DNA from 3 places in the Colwellia sp. BRX8-4 genome. Region 1 is predicted to be linked to each of the others. Evidence: predicted binding sites of a transcription regulator. Region 1 holds the regulator's gene; each other region holds the start of a gene.

Region 1 (6,772 bases):
CGCGGGTGGATTCATTTTTTGCATAAAATTTAACAAGTTTCATTTCACCGGGATGAACTTTTATTTCACGGACCATAGGTTCAAACTGCCAAGGTATACCTTGGGCGGTTCGACTAATAAACTGCACCGTAACAATCCTTTTTGTGTCAATCTGCTCAACATTATAGACAGCGGCGGCAGTGGTTGACGTTTTTCCATTCAAACCAGTAATATCACAAAACACATCATATAAAGGGACAAGTGCAAAACCAAAACCAAACATACCAAAAACAATCATAACCAGCTTTTTTATCACTTGATTGTTTTTCGTTATAGCAGTGCTATCTTTGTTATTTGAATTTTGCAATTCGTCACCTTTATTCATATTTTATTAACTTAATCAATTTTTGGTGGTGTTGAAAATGTATGGTACGGAGCAGGACTTGCAACAGTCCACTCTAAACCTTCAGCGCCATCCCAAGGTTTAGCCGATGCTTTCTCTCCACCTCTAATACACTTAATGACTACCGCTAAGAATATTAGTTGCGAAAGACCAAAGGCAAAACCACCAATACTGACCCACTTGTTGAAATCAGCAAACTGCAACGCATAATCTGGAATACGACGAGGCATGCCCGCTAATCCTAAAAAGTGCATAGGGAAGAATAGTAAATTAACTGAAATCAATGAACACCAAAAATGCCATTTAGCTAACGACTCGTTATACATATGACCTGTCCATTTTGGCAACCAGAAGTATGCACCAGCATAAATCGAGAATAATGAACCGGTAACTAATACATAATGAAAATGAGCAACAACAAAGTAGGTATCATGGTATTGGAAATCAACAGGTGTTAATGCCAACATCAAACCAGAGAATCCGCCTATAGTAAATAAGATGACAAACGCGATAGAAAATAACATCGGCGTTTCAAAGCTCATTGAACCACGCCACATAGTTGCGACCCAGTTGAACACTTTAACACCCGTAGGTACGGCAATTAACATGGTGCAATACATGAAGAACAGTTCACCAAATAACGGCATACCTGTCGTGAACATGTGATGCGCCCAAACAATAAATGACAACACAGCAATCGATGCCGTTGCATAAACCATTGAGCTGTAGCCAAATAACTTCTTACGAGCAAACGCTGGGATAATTGTCGAAACAATACCAAAAGCAGGTAAAATCATGATATAAACTTCAGGATGCCCGAAGAACCAGAAAAGATGCTGGAACAATACCGGATCACCGCCACCAGCGGCATCAAAGAAACTCGTACCAAAATAAGTGTCGGTTAACAACATAGTTACCACACCTGCGAGCACGGGCATCACCGCAATCAATAAGTAGGCGGTAATAAAAAATGTCCAAACAAACAATGGCATTTTCATGTAAGTCATACCAGGCGCACGCATATTCATAATAGTAACAACAATATTAATTGCGCCCATTATTGATGAGATACCCATAATATGAACAGCAAAAACAAAAAATGCCGTACTACCATTTGAATAGGTTGTAGAAAGTGGTGCGTAGAATGTCCAACCAAAGTTAGGCGCACCTGACTCCATAAAGAATGTAGACAAAAGAATCCCAAAAGCAAAAGGTAGAATCCAGAAGCTCCAGTTATTCATACGTGGTAAGGCCATATCTGGAGCACCAATCATCATAGGTATCATCCAGTTAGCAAACCCGGTAAAGGCCGGCATAATTGCACCAAATACCATGATCAAACCATGTACGGTTGTTAGCTGATTGAAAAAATCAGGCTCCACTATTTGTAAACCGGGTTGGAATAACTCGGCTCGAATAACCATGGCTAAAGCGCCGCCGGTTAATAGCATAATAAAAGCAAACCATAGATATAACGTACCTATATCTTTATGGTTTGTCGTGTACAACCAACGTTTGATGCCTTTCATTTTATGGTCATCATGATGATCGTCGTGCGATTCTTGTTCTATAACGTCTGTAGTCATTTTATATCCTCCTACTTCGCACTAGCAGCATCAACAGCTGCAGGTTGTACTAAATCACCGGTGTTATTGCCCCAAGCATTACGCTCATAAGTAACAACTGCCGCTATTTCGGTTTTAGTTAACTGACTACCAAAAGCAGCCATAGCAGGGTTTTTCTTACTGCCATTAATAACCATATCTATATGCACAGCAATATCACCCAGTGCAATTGCACTACCTTTTAGTGCTGGAAATGCCGGAGGTAAACCCGCACCAGAAACTTGATGACAAGCAGCACAAGCTTTCATGTAAACTTGCTCACCCATAACCATCAGTTCATCTTCGCTGTACACTTTAGTTAGATCTTCTACTGGGGCTTCTTCAGCAACCATTTCAGCAACTGCTACCGGTGTTTCTGTGTCATTGCCTGATCCCTTAGCAGCACCTTTAACATCAGCGGCTTGTACGGCATCACCGGTATTGTTACCCCAAGCATTACGCTCGTAGGTCACAACTGCAGCAATTTGCTTCATACTTAACTGCTTACCATAAGCTTGCATACCTGTACCCGCTTTACCATTGAGTACAATATCAATATGCTCGGCAATACTACCCGTAGCAACTGGACTTCCTTTAAGTGCAGGAAATGCAGGAGGTAGACCAGCACCAGAAACTTGATGACAGGCAGCACAGTGGGCAATATAGGTAGTTTCACCCAAGGTCATCAATTCATCCATTGATGCGGAAGCGTTAAGAGATGCTTTCTCAGCAGCAGCGGCTTGAGCGTTGAGTTGGTGTTGTTCATCAAGCCATTTTGCATAGTCTGCTTCAGACTTTACTTCGACAACAATTGGCATAAAACCATGGTCTTTGCCACAAAGTTCAGCACACTGACCTCGGTATATCCCAGGCTTGTCAACTTTTGTCCATGCTTCATTAATAAATCCTGGGTTAGCATCTTGCTTTACAGCAAAAGCAGGTACCCACCAAGCATGAATAACGTCGTCAGAAGTGATTAAAAATCGTACTTTTTTATTAACTGGAATGACAAGGTGTTTATCAACTTCGAGTAGGTAATTTTCACCTTTGACTTTATCGCCAGCATCAACATTAAGGTGTTTACCTTCTTGTGTTTCATACTGTGATCTTGGCGTCGATAAAACGGAGTAGAACTCAATATCTTGATCAAAATATTTGTAATGCCATTTCCACTGAGAGGCGGTAACTTGAATGGTAACGTCAGAATCGTCGTTATTTTCCATTTCAATCAGTGTTTTTGTTGCTGGTACAGCCATAGCGATAAGAATGACAATGGGAATTGCTGTCCAGAGGATTTCTACTTTTGTACTTTCATGAAAATCTGCTGATTTAGCCCCTTTGGATTTTCGATGGAAAACCATTGACCAAAACATAGCACCAAAAACGACCACACCAATTGCTACACATATATACATTGCGAGCATATGTAGATCGTAAACATCTCTACTTACTTCTGTTACACCCTTGGTCAGATTTAATTGCATATCTGCCCAAGCTGAACTGGAAAGAACACTCCCCAACAACAGCCAACCTAGGTTACGTCTTTTCACACGACATCTCCTTCACCCTATAAAAGTTTAAAACTTGATACCTAGGACAAAACACATCCTTTAGTACGGATTTTTATTATTTTCTTAGCGATTTTGTTATCAACCAGTTAGCGTCGACAACATCGCCTTATATTTATATTTGTACACATTCCAAACTAGAATTACTTAAAAGTTGATCTGGGTCAATTTAAAAATCGAGCTATTTTAAAATAAAAACCAATAAAAACAATAGAGTATCAACTCTAATACAGGCAAAGGCCTAATAACAAAGGGCTGTAGCCGTAGTATTAAAAATAAACAGCTGAGTATAAATACGCGTATTGTAAAAATTGATCTTGGTTGTTTTTTAATCAGAGAAAGATAAAGTTGTTTGAATGGGCTTTAGAGTGAAAATTATTCTTAGTAAAGAGAAAGGTTTGCATGAAAAGAATACGAAAGGTTAGAAAAGCAAACTTTAGCCTATTTTATACACTAAAGTTTGCGGAGCAGTTTTACATATTTAATACTATATTTGTTAGATAAATTGGCTTAGTTACCACCAAGTTTATTGGATAGGTTAACTTAATTACATCCAGTCTGCCGAGCGAATAACGCCAACAGCCAACCCTTCAATATTAAACTCTTGATCAGACAAATCGACTTTTATAGGAGAGAAGTCATCATTTTCAGCATGTAAGTAAACGATGTTACCTTCTCGTTTATAACGTTTAACCGTAACATTTTCTTCGACACGAGCAACAATTACTTGGCCATTCTGTACATCGGTCGTTTGATGAACCGCTAACAAGTCACCATCAAGTATGCCGATATTTTTCATGCTTTCGCCATTAACTCTCAATAAGTAATCAGCAGCTGGGTGGAACAAATTACCATCAACTTTGTAATGATCTTCAACATGCTCTGCAGCTAAAATAGGTTCACCTGCAGCCACTCTGCCGATTAAAGGTAAACCGGCTTCTTCCATTAACTTCTCAGTCAAACGAATGCCGCGAGAAGTACCTGGCAACATTTCTATATAGCCTTTTTTAGCCAAAGCTTTTAAATGTTCCTCTGCTGCATTTGCTGATTTAAAGCCAAAAAACTTGGCTATTTCAGCACGCGTTGGTGGCATGCCCGTATCGCTTATTTTGTCTTTGATCAGATCAAAAACTTGTTGTTGTCGGTTCGTTAGAGGGCGTAATTCGCTGATTTCATTTAGCATAGGGAGCCTGTAAATTTACACAGTTGTTACTGTGAGTATATACAGGTCGTTAGTAAAGGCAAGTTTTCTAGTCGAATTATTTTTGAAAACTCCCTGATTTTAAATAATGGATAACTTGTTCGATAACTTTTTCGTTTTTCATCATAAATGGATGGGTCGTTTCCATTTCAATGTGATCATTCATACCATCAAGTTTGGTACTAGCAACCGAAACTTTACCATCATCTTTATCAGGAATAAGTGTTGATAATATCCAATTAATACTTTGATTACCGGCAATAACACCCAAATCAAAATTAGCATTGCCAAGGTTACTAGGGACACTGAATTCGCCGGTACCTAATTGCATACCCGCATCACCATTGATGAAACTAAAACCAGGTGTATTTTTTAGTTTATCAACAACTTCACTGCCTTTGTTTGGTGGACCTAGCATCACGACTTTATGTAAATTAGGTATTTTATGCATACTTAAATATTGGCGAACTAATATACCGCCCATTGAATGGGTAACAAAGTTAACTTGGCGATTTTCACAAATTAATAGCGCTTTAGAAATCACTTTTTCAGCCAACTCTTCTATCGAATAATCTCTAGAAGGGTAGTTGATATTTATCACAAAATATCCTTCTGCTAACAATCGTTTTTCAATAGCTTTCATGGAGTTAGCCGAACGTGCAAGCCCATGCAGTAAAATTACACATTCACCATTAGCTAAAGAATCTGCTGGCTCTTCAAAAGAAGCTTGAATTTTATAGCCACGTTCAACCGAAGTATCTAAGCTTTCTTGTTCAATCATATTTTTTAAACGAGTTTCTGCATCAGTAATTTTTTTACTAAATTGTTCTTTAAGTAGCGCTAGGTCTGACTTAAGTGCTGCAATTTTTTCATTCATAGCTGCGCTCCATCATTTTTTTTTAGAATTCATTATTGATACTGTAGTCATGTTAAACAGCAGCTAAGCAATATATTTTTAGCTGCCACAAATATAAAATATAAAACAGTTTTCTCCAACAAAATTTGAAACCATTACCCTTGTAATGTCATTTTTTTCGATAAACTTCTCGCGTGGACCTTTAAATAGCCATAGAAAGCTATACGATATTAACATTTTATATTAGTTATCTGTTAGACATTGATAATCTTCAATCGATCTAACTTTACCAGTAACTACATACATTCAAGCAAAAAAATTTTAAGGACGTTTTACTTGTCTCGATTATAAATTTACAATTCAACATACCCCCCACGTAAAATGAGTTAAGTACCATTGAATGTTATTGGTTTAGGTTGCTCAAACTTTAGCGTCGCCGTTTATATTGGCAATAAACCGAGTATGCTTGAATATCAGCAATTATCTTGTCTATCGCCGCTAACCTTGGGCGAAATAGAGATGGTTAATCAAGCTTGTGGCAATGGTTGGCGGAAAGTTTTCAATGTTTATGCGAAGCTGCTTTACGCACTCGATAAAGAAAAATTCGCTTACTCAACACTTGCGCCAACTTGGCAAAAATATCGAGAGCGATTTTTGCTGCAGCAAGGCTCTCAAACGGCTTTATTATTTTCTCCGCCTCAGTTATCAACCACTAAGCAAACTCTGCATATTATTTGTGGAAAAACCTACGCCAAAAATTTGTTAGCGACAAATCAACTAAACGCTAATTTCACTTGGCTAGATGAGCAATTTGCTATTGATAAAGCTAAAAATTTAATTGTGTGTCCCTATTTTGATTATCGGCAATTGTCGAATGCTAATATTGAAAAATTAGCCTTTTTACTCAACGATATAAATAGCCAGTGAAAGCTTTTCATTCATTTATATAGTGTTAAATTAATGTATACTATATTTATTAAAGGAGAAAATAATTAGCCTCATGATTAGGCAACATACTAAACGTCACTTTAATATTGGATCACATCATTGCTATATTTTAATAAAAAAACACTTTTATTTATTACAATAATTTTAACCTTATTACCCTATGCAACGATCACCAGCACGCTTGATATTTCCTCTGCTTTTTTGCTATCACTT
Region 2 (6,772 bases), on a different contig from region 1:
ACTGGCAACGGTCAAAGGTGATGTCCACGATATTGGTAAAAATATAGTCGGTGTTGTTTTACAATGTAACAACTACGAAATTATTGATTTAGGTGTCATGGTTTCTTGTGATGATATCTTGCGTGTGGCGAAAGCCGAAAAGGTCGATGTGATTGGATTGTCAGGTTTGATAACACCGTCACTTGATGAAATGGTGCATGTCGCTAAAGAAATGAAACGTCTTAATTTTGACTTGCCGTTACTTATTGGTGGCGCGACAACATCAAAAGCTCATACTGCCGTTAAAATAGAACAACAATATCAACATCCGGTGATATATGTGCCTAATGCGTCGCGTTCAGTTTCAGTCGTTAGTACCTTACTTTCAGATGATAGTGAGAAACGTGCGGCATTTTTAGCGCGTCAAGATGATGAATATGTGCGGGTACGTGAGCGTCATTATAAAAAAGGACCACGTTCAAGCTTAATATCATTAGAAGATGCACGCGCCAATGCTGCGCCGATAAGTTTTGAAAACTATACCCCTAAAATACCCAATAAACTTGGTATTACGGTACTTGATAATCTTGATTTAAATGTCATTCGAAACTACATCGATTGGACGCCATTTTTCATGACTTGGCAATTATCAGGCAAATATCCGCTTATTTTACGACACGAAGTGGTCGGCGAAGAGGCAACTAATCTATTTAATGATGCTAATGCTTTATTAGACGATATTATTAACAGTAAAAAGTTAACGGCAAAAGCGGTTTTTGGTCTGTTTCCAGCTCATCGTCAACAAGATGATTTAATATTGTTTGCAGATGAAAACCGAGATAAGCAATTGATGAAATTGCATCAATTACGTCAACAAAGTAAAAAGCCAGCAGGGCAGTTTAACCGTTGTTTGGCTGATTATATCGCGGATAAAACCTCAGGTATTAAAGATTATGTTGGTGCTTTCGCGGTATCTGCAGGTTATGGTTGTGACGAGCTAGTGAAGGAGTTCGCCGCTCAACATGATGACTACAATAGTATTTTAGTTAAAGCTGTTGCCGACCGATTAGCAGAAGCGAGTGCTGAATATCTCCATGAAAAAATTCGCAAAGAATACTGGGGATATGCCCCACAAGAGTCGCTTGCTAATGATGATTTAATTCGTGAAAAATATCAAGGTATCAGACCTGCGCCGGGTTATCCTGCCTGTCCAGAGCATACTGAAAAAGGTTTGTTGTGGGAACTACTCAATGTTGAAGAAAATATCGGCATGGAACTAACCTCAAGTTTTGCCATGTGGCCTGGAGCCGCGGTTAGTGGTTGGTACTTTGCTCACCCAGAATCAAAATACTTTGCGGTCGCTAAAGTCGCTAAAGACCAAGTGATTAATTATGCGACTCGAAAAGGGATGACATTGCCACAAGCAGAGCGTTGGCTGTCAGCTAACTTGGATTATGAACCTGAGTAATTAATAGAGTCATTATCATTTAGTTTATACGGCAACGGCCTTAAATCTCTGTAAAGTAGGTTTAAGGCCGTTGTTCATTTGACTACTCAATGTTAAACGACGAGATGACCTGTGTTGTGTATTAAAAGGTTCTTTCGATAAACCAATAAATAGCGATAACGGCGATAAGCGCACTTAACGGTATCACCACGTATTGTCTATATTGAGTTTTTTTAGCAAACCAGCGCGTCGCTAATAAAGCCAAAGCAACGACCGTTATTTGACCCAACTCAACGCCAATATTAAATGAGATCAAGCTACTGACATACTCACTCTTGGGTAAGCCCAGTTCAATAAGTACTGCTGCAAACCCTAAACCGTGCAGTAAACCAAAAGCAAAGATAATGGGTAAGCGCCACTTTGTTAGTTTGTGATAAAAAATATTCTCAATAGCCACGTAAGCAATTGATAAGGCAATAAGCGGCTCTACAATGCTGCTGGGTAGGTTGATAATACCAAATATACCCAAAGCTAGCGTAATGGTATGGGCAAGAGTAAAGGCACTTACCTGCCAGAGCAGTGTTGATGTCTTAGTGGCTAATAAAAATAGCGCGAGCACAAAGAGAATATGATCAAGCCCTTGCGGCAGAATATGTACAAAGCCCTGATAGATATACTCAACAATATTAAGTAGCTTAATTTCGGCTGTTGAAAGTTTACGTACACCACCCTTGATATCATCAATAGAAAAGTGATGGCTGTTCTGGCCGGATAGCACTAAAGATTTCTCTGAACGGCTGACTGTTAATAAGACATCCCCTAAGATGGGCGAAAATATCAAGGCTGCGTTGTTACTTTTTTGTGGTAATTGACCCTGCGACGATAGCTTAATGGTTTTAGTCGGTGAGTCAGCGCGAAGTCTTGCTTTTAATTCAAATACCGTTAGCCCTGAAAAAGGGGCAACAAGCACACTTTCTTCATCAATAATAAAAGCGCTTTGTTGATTTATTATTTGCAATATTTTTGAGAGTAATTGCTTTATTTCAATTAAAGAGAGGTTTTTTAGATGATTAATTAAATCTGCCTCATCTACTGATGATTTTTGATGACTTTTAATGACATGCAAAACATCAATATCGATACTAAGTTGGTAGTTATTATCTACAAGTAATTTTAGCTCTGCTTGGTTAGCTTCATTGGTGTGAGCATTCACTAGTGCAGGTGATAAAAGTAGTAATAGGGCAAAAGTTGTTTGTAAAAGGCGCGTAATCATAAAAGTAATATCAGCTAGTCATTGATAAAAAATAAAGCGACAAATTAACGTATTTAGCACGAAATTAACAGTGGTCAAATTATTATTTCAGTATTGAACTATTAACTTAAAAGTTTATACTGTGTTTGTATACAGTTTAGGTTGAGTTGCCCATAGCGAAAATATGCTTTATTTTTTCACAACGAAATAAGGGACTTTTGATAAACATGATTACTATAATTAAGACATGACTAAAACATGACTCAAAGTCGAAAAATAATACATATAGATATGGACTGTTTCTATGCCGCTGTTGAAATGCGTGACAATGAGTCTTTACGTAATGTGCCACTTGCGGTAGGCGGTACAGGGCCCCGAAGCGTCTTGTGTACGTGTAATTACCAAGCAAGAAAATTTGGTGTTCGCTCGGCAATGCCAGCAATTAAGGCGATGCAACTTTGCCCTGATCTAGTTATTGTTTCAGGCAGAATGGCTGTTTACCAAGAAGTTTCTGCACAAATAAGGGCGATATTTCAACGTTACACTCAGTTGATTGAACCATTGTCGCTTGATGAAGCCTTTCTTGATGTTACCCATAACAAAGAGTTTAACGGCAGTGCGACGCTTATTGCGGAGCAAATACGTCGTGATATTTTTAATGAACTCAATCTAACCGCCTCGGCAGGTGTTGCTCCTAATAAATTTATTGCTAAAATTGCCAGTGATGAAAATAAACCTAATGGTCAATGTGTTGTTACGCCCGCAGACGTGAGTGGTTTCGTTGAAAATTTACCATTGAAAAAAATTCCGGGTATTGGCCCAAAAACAGCACAAAAATTATTGGGTTACGGTTTCTCGTCATGTGCAGATATACGAGCAAGTTCTGTTGCCGTATTAACACCTATTGTCGGCAAGTTTGCCCCTGCATTGTATCAACGAAGTTTTGGTATTGATCATCGCCAATTAGAAACCGACAGAGTTAGAAAATCATTAGCGATAGAAACCACTTTTTCTCAAGACTTGTCTTGTGAAAAAGAGTGTGAAAGTGCCGTTGAGCTTTTATATGAGAAGCTTTTAGTGAGATTAGAAAAACATCAACATATGGTTATTAGTAAGCAAGGGATTAAACTTAAGTTTAATGACTTTACCCAAACAACAGTTGAGCAGCAAAGCAGCCACTGTGATGAAAACACCTTTAAACAATTACTGTTAAAAGCACTGTTGCGTAGTCAATCTAGGGGAATACGTTTAATAGGATTAACGCTAGGTTTTGCTGAGCATAATAACAAAGAAACACAGCAGCTTTGTTTTAGTTTATAACCGGTACTGACTTGATATGATGTCAGTACCGGTATTTTAGTTTTTATTACTGTGCCTATTACTGTGCTTATGCGGGTTTAATGATTTCTTTAACCGCCAATTCTAATTTTGGATCGTTAATATTTGAGCTGGTAGATTTGAAAACAACTTGTCCACTTCTATTGATAAAAAATGTCGTTGGTGTACCTTTTACGCCATATAACTTAGCAACTTTTTCACCTTCAACACCGGTAATAAATTGATAACCTCGTTGAGTAATCGAGTCTTGTGGTTTTGCTCCTTCATCTTCACTAAAACTAATAGCAACAATCTCAATGTCGGTATTTTTATACTTTTCAGTTAGCTCGACTAATTTAGGCTGCAATTTTTTACAATAGGGACACCATGTTGCCCAAAAATGCAAAATCACCGGCTTGCCCTGATAGTCTGCTAATGAAATGCTTTTACCGGCTTGGGTTTTTAGTGTCCAGTCTGGGGCTTGGTTGGCTTTATTGTCATTGGCGTTAACGTTGAACGACAATATGCTAACGAATATTATAATAATTGATAAAAATGCTTTCATGAAACAACCTACTTTTATTTATATGACTAACTACTATAGGAGACCTTGATTACGGCGAAATTATTTCGAGCTTTTTATTAACAAAAAAGCCTATCGTATTGATAGGCTTTTTGGCACTTCATTTAAAAGTATTATAAACCTAACACTTTTTTACCTTGCTTAAAGGTAATGTCAACAGGAATATTAGCCGCTTCAATACGCGCTAAGTCTTCTGCTAAATCGGCTTTAATGACACCGCTTTTTGCAACAAGTGCAGCCACACCTTCATAATCACCATTACCTTGTAAGGTTAAAATAAGCTCAGACAACGAATCAATAGCGGCAGTCATCTTATCAATGTTGACAGAGTATAACCCTTGCGAGTTACGGGTAAACGCCCCTTGCTCAGCAAAGTAATTAAACCGTACCATGTTGGCTTTACCGTGAGCAGATGTTGCGCCAAAGCGCACTGAACGGAAAATTCCCGCTAAGAAGGTTGTGTAATAATCTTGCAATGTACCTTCTTCAATGGCGCCTTTAATGAGTAACTGGCGGATCATATAAAGCCCAAGGATATCGGCTTTACCTTCTTCTAGTGCCGAAGCATGCTCTTTTAATGATTGGCGTACTGTGCCCTTATCATTAATGGTATTTTTGATACCCAAACCATGGGCAACCTCATGAAACATCGTATTAGCAAAGAAGGCATTGAATGTTACATTTTCACGTTGCTCAGCAACGATTAAGGTACTAGCAATGGGTAACATAATATTATCGAACTTAGCTTGCATCGCATTTTTAAGTTGTAAGCGGCGCGTACCTTTCTCTAACTGTACTTTTTCGTCATTGGGGAGATTAATCGCAATTGTTTTACTACCGGCATTAGAATGACCTGCATAATAAATGACGTCATATGCGTTTAAGTCTGCATCAGAGCCGGGTACTTCTTTTTTATAAGCTTTTTTAACGGGTAAGTCTTTTTGTAATTCGGGTAAATATTCAGCATATTTAGCGAGCTTTTCACTCCAGGCTAAATCTTTAATCAGCACATAAGATTCAAAAGCAGCGCGGTAACCATAAAGCTGATCTTCGTAGGTTTCTATTGGGCCAATAACGACATCAATAGGATTGTTTTTCATATCCATCCAAGCAAAATCAGACGCTTGAAAGTCATCATGACGGATTGCTGTTGCACGTAAATTTAAGTAATTTGCAAATTCTTTATCATCAGCAAAGCTTGATGCTTTTTCTAATATAGCCGCAATACGATTAATGCTATCGCTATAAAGCTCAGAAAAAGCCACTGACGTTAATTGTCCATCGCTGGTACGCTTAACGACCGAATATAAGCCACTTTTGTCAGCAAAATCTGCTTGCTCAAATTCAGCTTTGGTTAAGTCATTAGGGTAAAACTCTGCGCCAGCCGCTTTTGCTTGATATCCAGAAAGGAAAGGTTTATCGCCATCTAATCTATCCCAAGGACCATAATTGATACGGGCAAATTCACGGACCTTTTCATCATCAATACTAGCAAGGAAGCTTGCTTTGTCTTCACCAAAAGCCTGTTGCCAGAAAAGTTCATCAATAATATCTGAAGCTTCAATAAGCAATACGATCATTTTTTTCTGGTTTTCAGACAAGTGGCTCAAATCAGCACTAAGTGTTACTGGCTTATATATGTCTAAACGACTTTTGGCTTCTGCTAATAAAGTAGGCGCTGAACGTGGTTGTTTATTATTTTCACTACAAGCGCTTAATAGGCTAGTGGCAAGCAAAAGGCCAGTAGCGAGTTTTGTTAGTCTCATTTTTATTCTCACGTATTTTTTGAATATGTATATATAACGCAAAGAGATTACCAAAAATGGCAGGATGCGCAAGGTCTTAATCTATGGGATGGGATCAGGTTTTAGTGAGTTTGTTTTATTGGCGGGGTAAAAAAATTAAATAATAGGCAAAAAAAAACCAGCATAAGCTGGTTTTTTAATTCAATAACAAAAATTAAAGCGCTTTAATAGCAGCGTTTAAACGACTCTTACTACGAGCAGCTTTATTTTTGTGAATAAGACCTTTGCTTGCAAAACGATCTAAGATCGGTTGTGCAGCAGCAAATTCTTTAGATGCTGTGTCTTTGTCACCAGCTTCAATTGCAGCGAGTACTTTTTTGAATAGAGTGCGCATCATTGAACGACGACTTGCATTATGTTGACGGCGTTTTTCTGATTGAACCGCGCGT
Region 3 (6,772 bases), on a different contig from region 1:
TATTACTCACTCTTTATTATCTGAAAAAAAGGTATGATTTAATTGAAAATTTTTTCAAAAATGTATGAATGGACACTTCGTTTTGCTGAACATAAATTTGCGCCAAGAATGTTGGCACTATTAACTTTTGCTGAATCTATATTTTTCCCTATTCCCCCTGATGTGCTTCTAGCACCCATGGTGCTGGCTAAACCACACAAAGCATGGTCTTACGCCACATTAACAACGATAGCTTCAATTTTGGGAGGCTCTGTTGGTTATTTACTCGGTTATTATATGTTTGAACCTTGGATACAACCGGCAATTACCGCTATGGGTAAGCAAGACGCTTTTGACGCCGTTGTGCTGTGGTTTCAGCAGTGGGGTGTTTGGGTCGTCTTTATTGCTGGATTTTCACCGATCCCTTATAAATTATTCACAGTCAGTGCTGGCTTCTTACATATGGCTTTTCTGCCGTTTTTAATTGCTTCAGCAATTGGTCGTGGAATGCGATTTTTCTTGGTTGCCGGTATTATTCGCTGGGGAGGGGCCGCCATGGAACAAAAGATAAGACAATGGGTAGATATACTGGGTTGGCTAATTGTTGCGCTTATTGTTGTGGCCTATTTTGTTTTACGTTAAATGAATACAGACAACGCTAGGATGGTTTTTTGATTTTAAATCGTGAAAATTATGCTCTATTAAGCACTAAAAAAATCACTTATGTGGTTTTTTTAGTGCTTAGTTTGTCTGTGGTAAGTTGTTCTTCTAACCATAAACCGGCCCCCGTTGTTGATGTTCAAGGCTCAGTTCCATTAAGTAAGCGTGTTAAAAATAGCTTAAAAGGTCGCGAGTACATCGTTAAAAAAGGTGAAACCTTATATTCTATTGCTTGGCGAGCTAATGTTGATATTAGTAGCTTAGCCACTTTTAATAATCTGGTATCTCCTTACAAAATATTCCCTGGACAAAAATTATTTTTAGTTAAAAATTCGAGCCAAGCCACTAGTAATATAGCGCGCAATGAAAAGCCGAAAAGTAACATACCAACAAGGGTAAAAAAACCTGTTGCATCAAATAAAAAGCAGGCGTATGGTAAAAATGTAAGAGGGCAAAAAGTAAACAATAAAACCTCTGCAAATGGCACAAGTTTTTCTCAAAAAATAAGAAATTGGTTGTGGCCTGCTCAAGGAAAAGTTATTGAAGGTTTTTCTACAGCAAAACAAGGTAACAAAGGAATAAACATCGCAGGTATACGTGGTGACTCGATTAAATCGACAGCTGATGGCGTGGTGGTTTATGCCGGAGATGCTTTACGAGGATACGGTCAGCTAATTATTGTTAAACATAATGATGATTACCTTAGTGCTTATGCTCATAACGATAGTATCTTAGTGAAAGAACAACAGTCGGTAAAAGCGGGTCAGGTTATAGCGAAAATGGGTGATACAGACGCTGAAAGAGTCATGCTTCATTTTGAAGTTCGCTTTCGTGGTAAATCAGTAAACCCTATGAAGTACCTGTCTAAATAACAACAAATAATAATAATAATAAATTGGAGTTAGTGTGCATATTTAATCATTGATAGTTGGCTTTGCTAAATCTTGGGAGATACAGCATGAGTATAGAAAAAGAATTGGTAAGTACTAGTGTAGATAAAAAAGAATCAACTAGATCATCATCTAAAGATAGAGAAGATGTACCATCGAATTTAGACGCCACTCAATTATATTTAAGCGAAATTGGATTTTCTCCATTACTTAGCGCTGAAGAAGAAGTGTACTTTTCTCGCCTTGCCCTTAAAGGTGATGAACCCTCAAGAAAACGCATGATCGAAAGTAATCTGCGTTTAGTTGTTAAAATTTCCCGTCGTTATAATAATCGTGGTTTACCCTTACTTGACCTTATTGAAGAAGGTAACTTAGGTTTGATCCGCGCAGTAGAAAAATTTGATCCCGAACGAGGATTTCGTTTTTCAACTTATGCAACATGGTGGATACGTCAAACGATTGAACGTGCCATTATGAATCAAACACGCACTATTCGTCTCCCTATCCATGTCGTTAAAGAACTCAATATTTATTTACGCACTTCGCGTGAATTAGTACAAAAGCTTGATCACGAACCTACCGCAGAAGATATTGCTGAAGCGCTTGATGTGCCAGTCGCTAATGTCACTAAAATGCTGCGTCTAAATGAACGTATGACCTCAGTCGATTCCCCCTTCGGTGGTGAAAACGATAAAGTATTACTTGATGTTATCCCGGATGATAAAAGTGGTGGTCCAGAAGGTAGCTTGCAAACATCCGACATTAAAAATAATATTATTCACTGGTTAAACGAACTTAACTCTAAGCAACGTGAAGTACTTGCCCGTCGTTTTGGCTTATTAGGATATGAAGCGGCAACATTAGAAGATGTTGGCGTTGAAATTGGTTTAACACGTGAACGTGTTCGTCAAATTCAAGTTGAGGCGCTTAAGCGTTTACGCGATATTTTAAGTCAACAAGACTTATCGATTGAAGCCTTGTTTCAAGCGTAGATATTTTAGCTTCGATAAAACAAAAAACCAGCAATTGCTGGTTTTTTTTATTTAATATTAAGGGCTACATTTTACTTTTAAACTCAAATAATAAATCTAATGCTTGTTTGGGGGTTAAATCGTTTACATCAATTGATGACAATGACTCGAGTACGGGGTGAGTATTATCAATAAATGAAAGTTGCTCAAAGGGTTGTTGTTCGACATTGATAACAGAAGGAGCCTGTTGTCTTTCCAGTTCAGCCAAGCGTTGTTTAGCCCGTTGAATAACGGTCTTAGGCACACCGGCAAGTTGTGCAACTTGTAAGCCAAAGCTCTTACTTGCAGCGCCTTCTTGAACGGTATGCATAAAGACGATGGTATCACCATGCTCAACCGCATCTAAATGAACATTAACCAAGCTTGGTATCTGATCGGCTAACAGGGTTAGCTCAAAATAATGACTAGCGAATAAAGTAAAGGCTTTAGTTTTAATCGCCAGCATTTCAGCGCAAGCCCAAGCAAGAGATAAACCGTCATAAGTACTGGTTCCTCTGCCTATTTCATCAAGTAACACTAAACTTTTTTCTGTTGCATTATGGAGAATGTTTGCGGTTTCTGTCATTTCAACCATAAAGGTTGAACGACCACTCGCTAGGTCGTCAGAAGCGCCAATACGGGTAAATATTCGATCAACCATACTAATGTTTGCCGCATCAGCAGGGACATAGCAACCAATATGAGCCAATAAAACAATGAGCGCTGTTTGACGCATATAGGTTGATTTACCGCCCATATTAGGACCCGTAATGATCAACATCTTACGTTCATTATTTAAGGTAACAGGATTAGCAATAAAGGGCTCACTAGTCATTAACTCAACGACAGGATGACGACCGGCTTTAATCTCAATACCGTCATTTTGGCTTAGACTTGGTTTAACATAATTTAGGCTTTCTGCGCGTTCTGCAAAGGTATTTAAAACGTCTAGTTCTGCGACAGCTTGAGCAAGTAATTGCAGTTTTTCTAAATCAGGTAACACTAAATCGAACAATTCATCATATAAACGTTTTTCTAAGGCGAGAAACTTACTCTGTGCGCTAAGCACTTTTTCTTCATGTTGTTTTAGTTCATTAGTAATGAAACGTTCGTTATTTTTTAAGGTTTGTCGGCGAATATAATCATCAGGTACATCGTTCGCGGCAGTACGACTCATTTCAATAAAGAAGCCATGAACCCTGTTATAGCCTACTTTTAAGGAACTAATACCGGTACGTTCTTTTTCACGCGCTTCGAGTTGAGCAAGAAATTCAGTTGCACCATCACTTAAGTCACGTAAGACATCAAGCTCTTCATGATAGCCTTTGGCAATAACGCCACCATCACGGATAAGAACGGGTGGATTTTCAACTAAAGCATGCTGTAATAAGTCGTGTAAGTCGGGTATTGGAAAGCTTTTTGACGCTAATTCAGTGATATGTGCTTGCTGACAAGTTTGTAAATGTTGCTGAAGTTCAGGCAATTGACTTAAAGCATTACGTAAACGAGCAAAATCTCTTGGACGCGCAGAGCGTAAGGCAATGCGAGAAACAATACGCTCAATATCACCAAAAGATTTAAGTTGGCTAAATAATTCAGTCGTTAAATCTTGTGACAATAGTTCACTAATTGCATTTTGACGTGCAGTTAATATGTTTAAATCACGTAAAGGAAAATGTAACCAACGTTTTAGTAATCTAGAACCCATTGGTGTCGCTGACTTGTCTAATACCGATGCTAGGGTATTTTCAAAGCCACCTTGTAAGTTTTGCGTGAGTTCTAAATTACGACGAGTTGCCGCATCTAAAATGACACCAGAAGCAGAAGACTCACAAATAATGGCTCGAATGTGAGGAAGCGCACTGCGTTGACATTCTTTTACATATTGAAATAAACAACCAGCGGCCATTAAGCCTAATGATTTATCACCAACACCAAAGCCAGAAAGTTCTTTAGTGCCAAATTGTGTATTTAGTAAATTAGTAGCTGTGTCTAAATCAAACTCCCATTCAGGTCTTCTTCTTAATCCTTGATAGCCTTTTAGTAACTCTGGCGCTGAGAACGATTCACTGTAGAGTAATTCAGCAGGAGATAAACGCTGTAGTTCAGCTTGTAACTGTTCAATGGTATTTGGCTCAGTCAGTACAAAGCGACCACTTGTCATATCAAGATAAGACAGCCCAAAGCGTTGCGATGACTTATTATTACCTTCACTTACCGCAACAATTAGGTTGTCATGCTTATCAAGTAATAATGCTTCATCACTCACCGTACCTGGGGTAATAACCCTAACAACTTTACGTTCAACAGGGCCTTTACTGGTTGCTGGGTCACCAATTTGTTCACAAATGGCAACAGATTCACCCAGTTGTACTAATTTTGCTAGATAATTTTCCACCGCATGATAGGGAACGCCCGCCATAGGTATTGCATTACCCCCTGTCTTGCCGCGAGCGGTTAATGAAATATCGAGCAAATCAGATGCTTTTTTCGCATCATCAAAAAATAACTCGTAAAAGTCACCCATGCGATAAAAAATTAAAATATGAGGGAACTCAGCTTTAATGGTTAAGTACTGGCGCATCATAGGGGTGTGTGAGGATAAGTCTAAGTTTGCTGTCGTCATTTCTATGCGGTAACTCATAAGTTCAATGAAAGAGTAAGGTGGCAATTATGTCATAACTGGCAAATTTAGACTCTATTTATTTAACTAAAGTTTTTACTGAATACGATAATGTTTATGCAATTATTTTACAGCAATAATATAAACAGTAACTTTTTGTCGGGTAATGGCTAAAAGTTACTGTTGCTGTTTATTCTCATTTTTTTCAATGACTTAAAAGTCTCCTTATTTTACTTTTTATAATATAATTAAAATAGTTGTAAAAAAGCTTGATACTGTACGGTCATACAGTATACTTGCTTCATCAAAACGAAATCTTAGCAACATCGGCGGAACAAACATGAAAGATGACAAAGAAAAAGCATTAGCAGCAGCATTAAGTCAAATTGAAAGACAATTTGGTAAAGGCTCAATTATGAAGCTTGGTGATAATAACACCATGGATGTTGAAACCATTTCTACAGGTTCATTGGCGCTTGATGTTGCACTCGGTGCGGGTGGTTTGCCACTTGGGCGTGTTGTTGAAATTTATGGTCCTGAATCAAGTGGTAAAACAACGTTAACGCTTGAAGTTATTGCTGAAGCTCAGCGTAACGGTAAAGTTTGTGCCTTTGTTGATGCTGAGCATGCACTTGACCCTATTTATGCTGAAAAGTTAGGTGTTAACATTAACGAATTACTTGTTTCTCAGCCTGATACCGGTGAGCAAGCATTGGAAATTTGTGACATGCTAACGCGTTCAGGTGCTATAGACGTTATTGTTGTCGATTCTGTTGCTGCACTTACACCAAAAGCAGAAATTGAAGGCGATATGGGTGACTCTCATATGGGATTACAAGCCCGTATGCTTTCACAAGCAATGCGTAAGTTGACAGGTAACTTGAAAAAATCAAATACCATGATTATTTTCATTAACCAAATTCGTATGAAAATTGGTGTAATGTTTGGTTCTCCTGAAACCACAACGGGTGGTAATGCACTTAAGTTTTATGCTTCTGTTCGTTTAGATATTCGACGTATCGGTGCTGTAAAAGCAGGCGACGAAATTATTGGTAACGAAACTCGCGTAAAAGTGGTTAAAAACAAAATAGCGCCTCCTTTTAAACAAGCAGAATTTCAGATTTTATATGGCGAAGGTATTAACAGCTTAGGTGAATTAATTGATTTAGGCGTTTTGCATAACATGGTTGAAAAAGCCGGTTCTTGGTATAGCTACAATGGCGATCGTATTGGCCAAGGTAAAGCAAATGCGGCTAAATCTTTAGCAGAAAAACCTGAAATGGCAAAAGAACTTGATAAGCGTTTACGCGACTTACTGTTAATTAAAAGTGTAAGAGCAAGTGAAAAACCAGCTAAAGAAGAAGAAGCTGTAGAATAAACATTACACATTAAACATAAAAGTTTAAACAATTATTAAGCCACTGTATTTACAGTGGCTTTTTTATATCTAATTAATGACTTTGCTCTCTTATGCCATCGTTCTTTAATATGCTGATATAGTGTTTTACCTAAGCATCTTTACTGCCCGAATACCCCCCCGTTTTTCTACGTAGCACTCTATTAGGTTAGTTCCACCAATATTTACTCGCTAGGGTTATAGATGACAAATA

What was found. The regulator LexA, encoded in region 1, represses DNA repair genes until DNA is damaged. The targets are predictions, from matches to a motif close to TACTGTATNNNNATACAGTA.
Region 2: the regulator LexA is predicted to act here: its motif matches at 2,817-2,836, upstream of dinB (DNA polymerase IV).
Region 3: the regulator LexA is predicted to act here: its motif matches at 5,436-5,455, upstream of recA (recombinase RecA).

The regions. Positions count from the first base shown of each region.
Region 1 is NZ_JACGVS010000001.1:139,542-146,313, forward strand. It holds gene H4J56_RS00610 (cytochrome c oxidase assembly protein) at 1-364, opposite strand, end outside; gene ctaD (cytochrome c oxidase subunit I) at 376-1,968, opposite strand; gene coxB (cytochrome c oxidase subunit II) at 1,980-3,536, opposite strand; gene lexA (transcriptional repressor LexA) at 4,102-4,737, opposite strand; gene H4J56_RS00630 (alpha/beta fold hydrolase) at 4,814-5,632, opposite strand; gene H4J56_RS00635 (DUF6942 family protein) at 6,008-6,538, shown strand; gene H4J56_RS00640 (ATP-binding protein) at 6,659-6,772, shown strand, end outside.
Region 2 is NZ_JACGVS010000026.1:25,108-31,879, reverse strand. It holds gene metH (methionine synthase) at 1-1,447, shown strand, start outside; gene H4J56_RS17060 (HupE/UreJ family protein) at 1,569-2,699, opposite strand; gene dinB (DNA polymerase IV) at 2,937-3,998, shown strand; gene H4J56_RS17050 (peroxiredoxin) at 4,066-4,560, opposite strand; gene H4J56_RS17045 (dipeptidyl-peptidase 3 family protein) at 4,692-6,344, opposite strand; gene rpsT (30S ribosomal protein S20) at 6,538-6,772, opposite strand, start outside.
Region 3 is NZ_JACGVS010000026.1:35,362-42,133, reverse strand. It holds gene H4J56_RS17095 (YqaA family protein) at 43-621, shown strand; gene H4J56_RS17090 (peptidoglycan DD-metalloendopeptidase family protein) at 651-1,511, shown strand; gene rpoS (RNA polymerase sigma factor RpoS) at 1,598-2,521, shown strand; gene mutS (DNA mismatch repair protein MutS) at 2,586-5,165, opposite strand; gene recA (recombinase RecA) at 5,503-6,540, shown strand.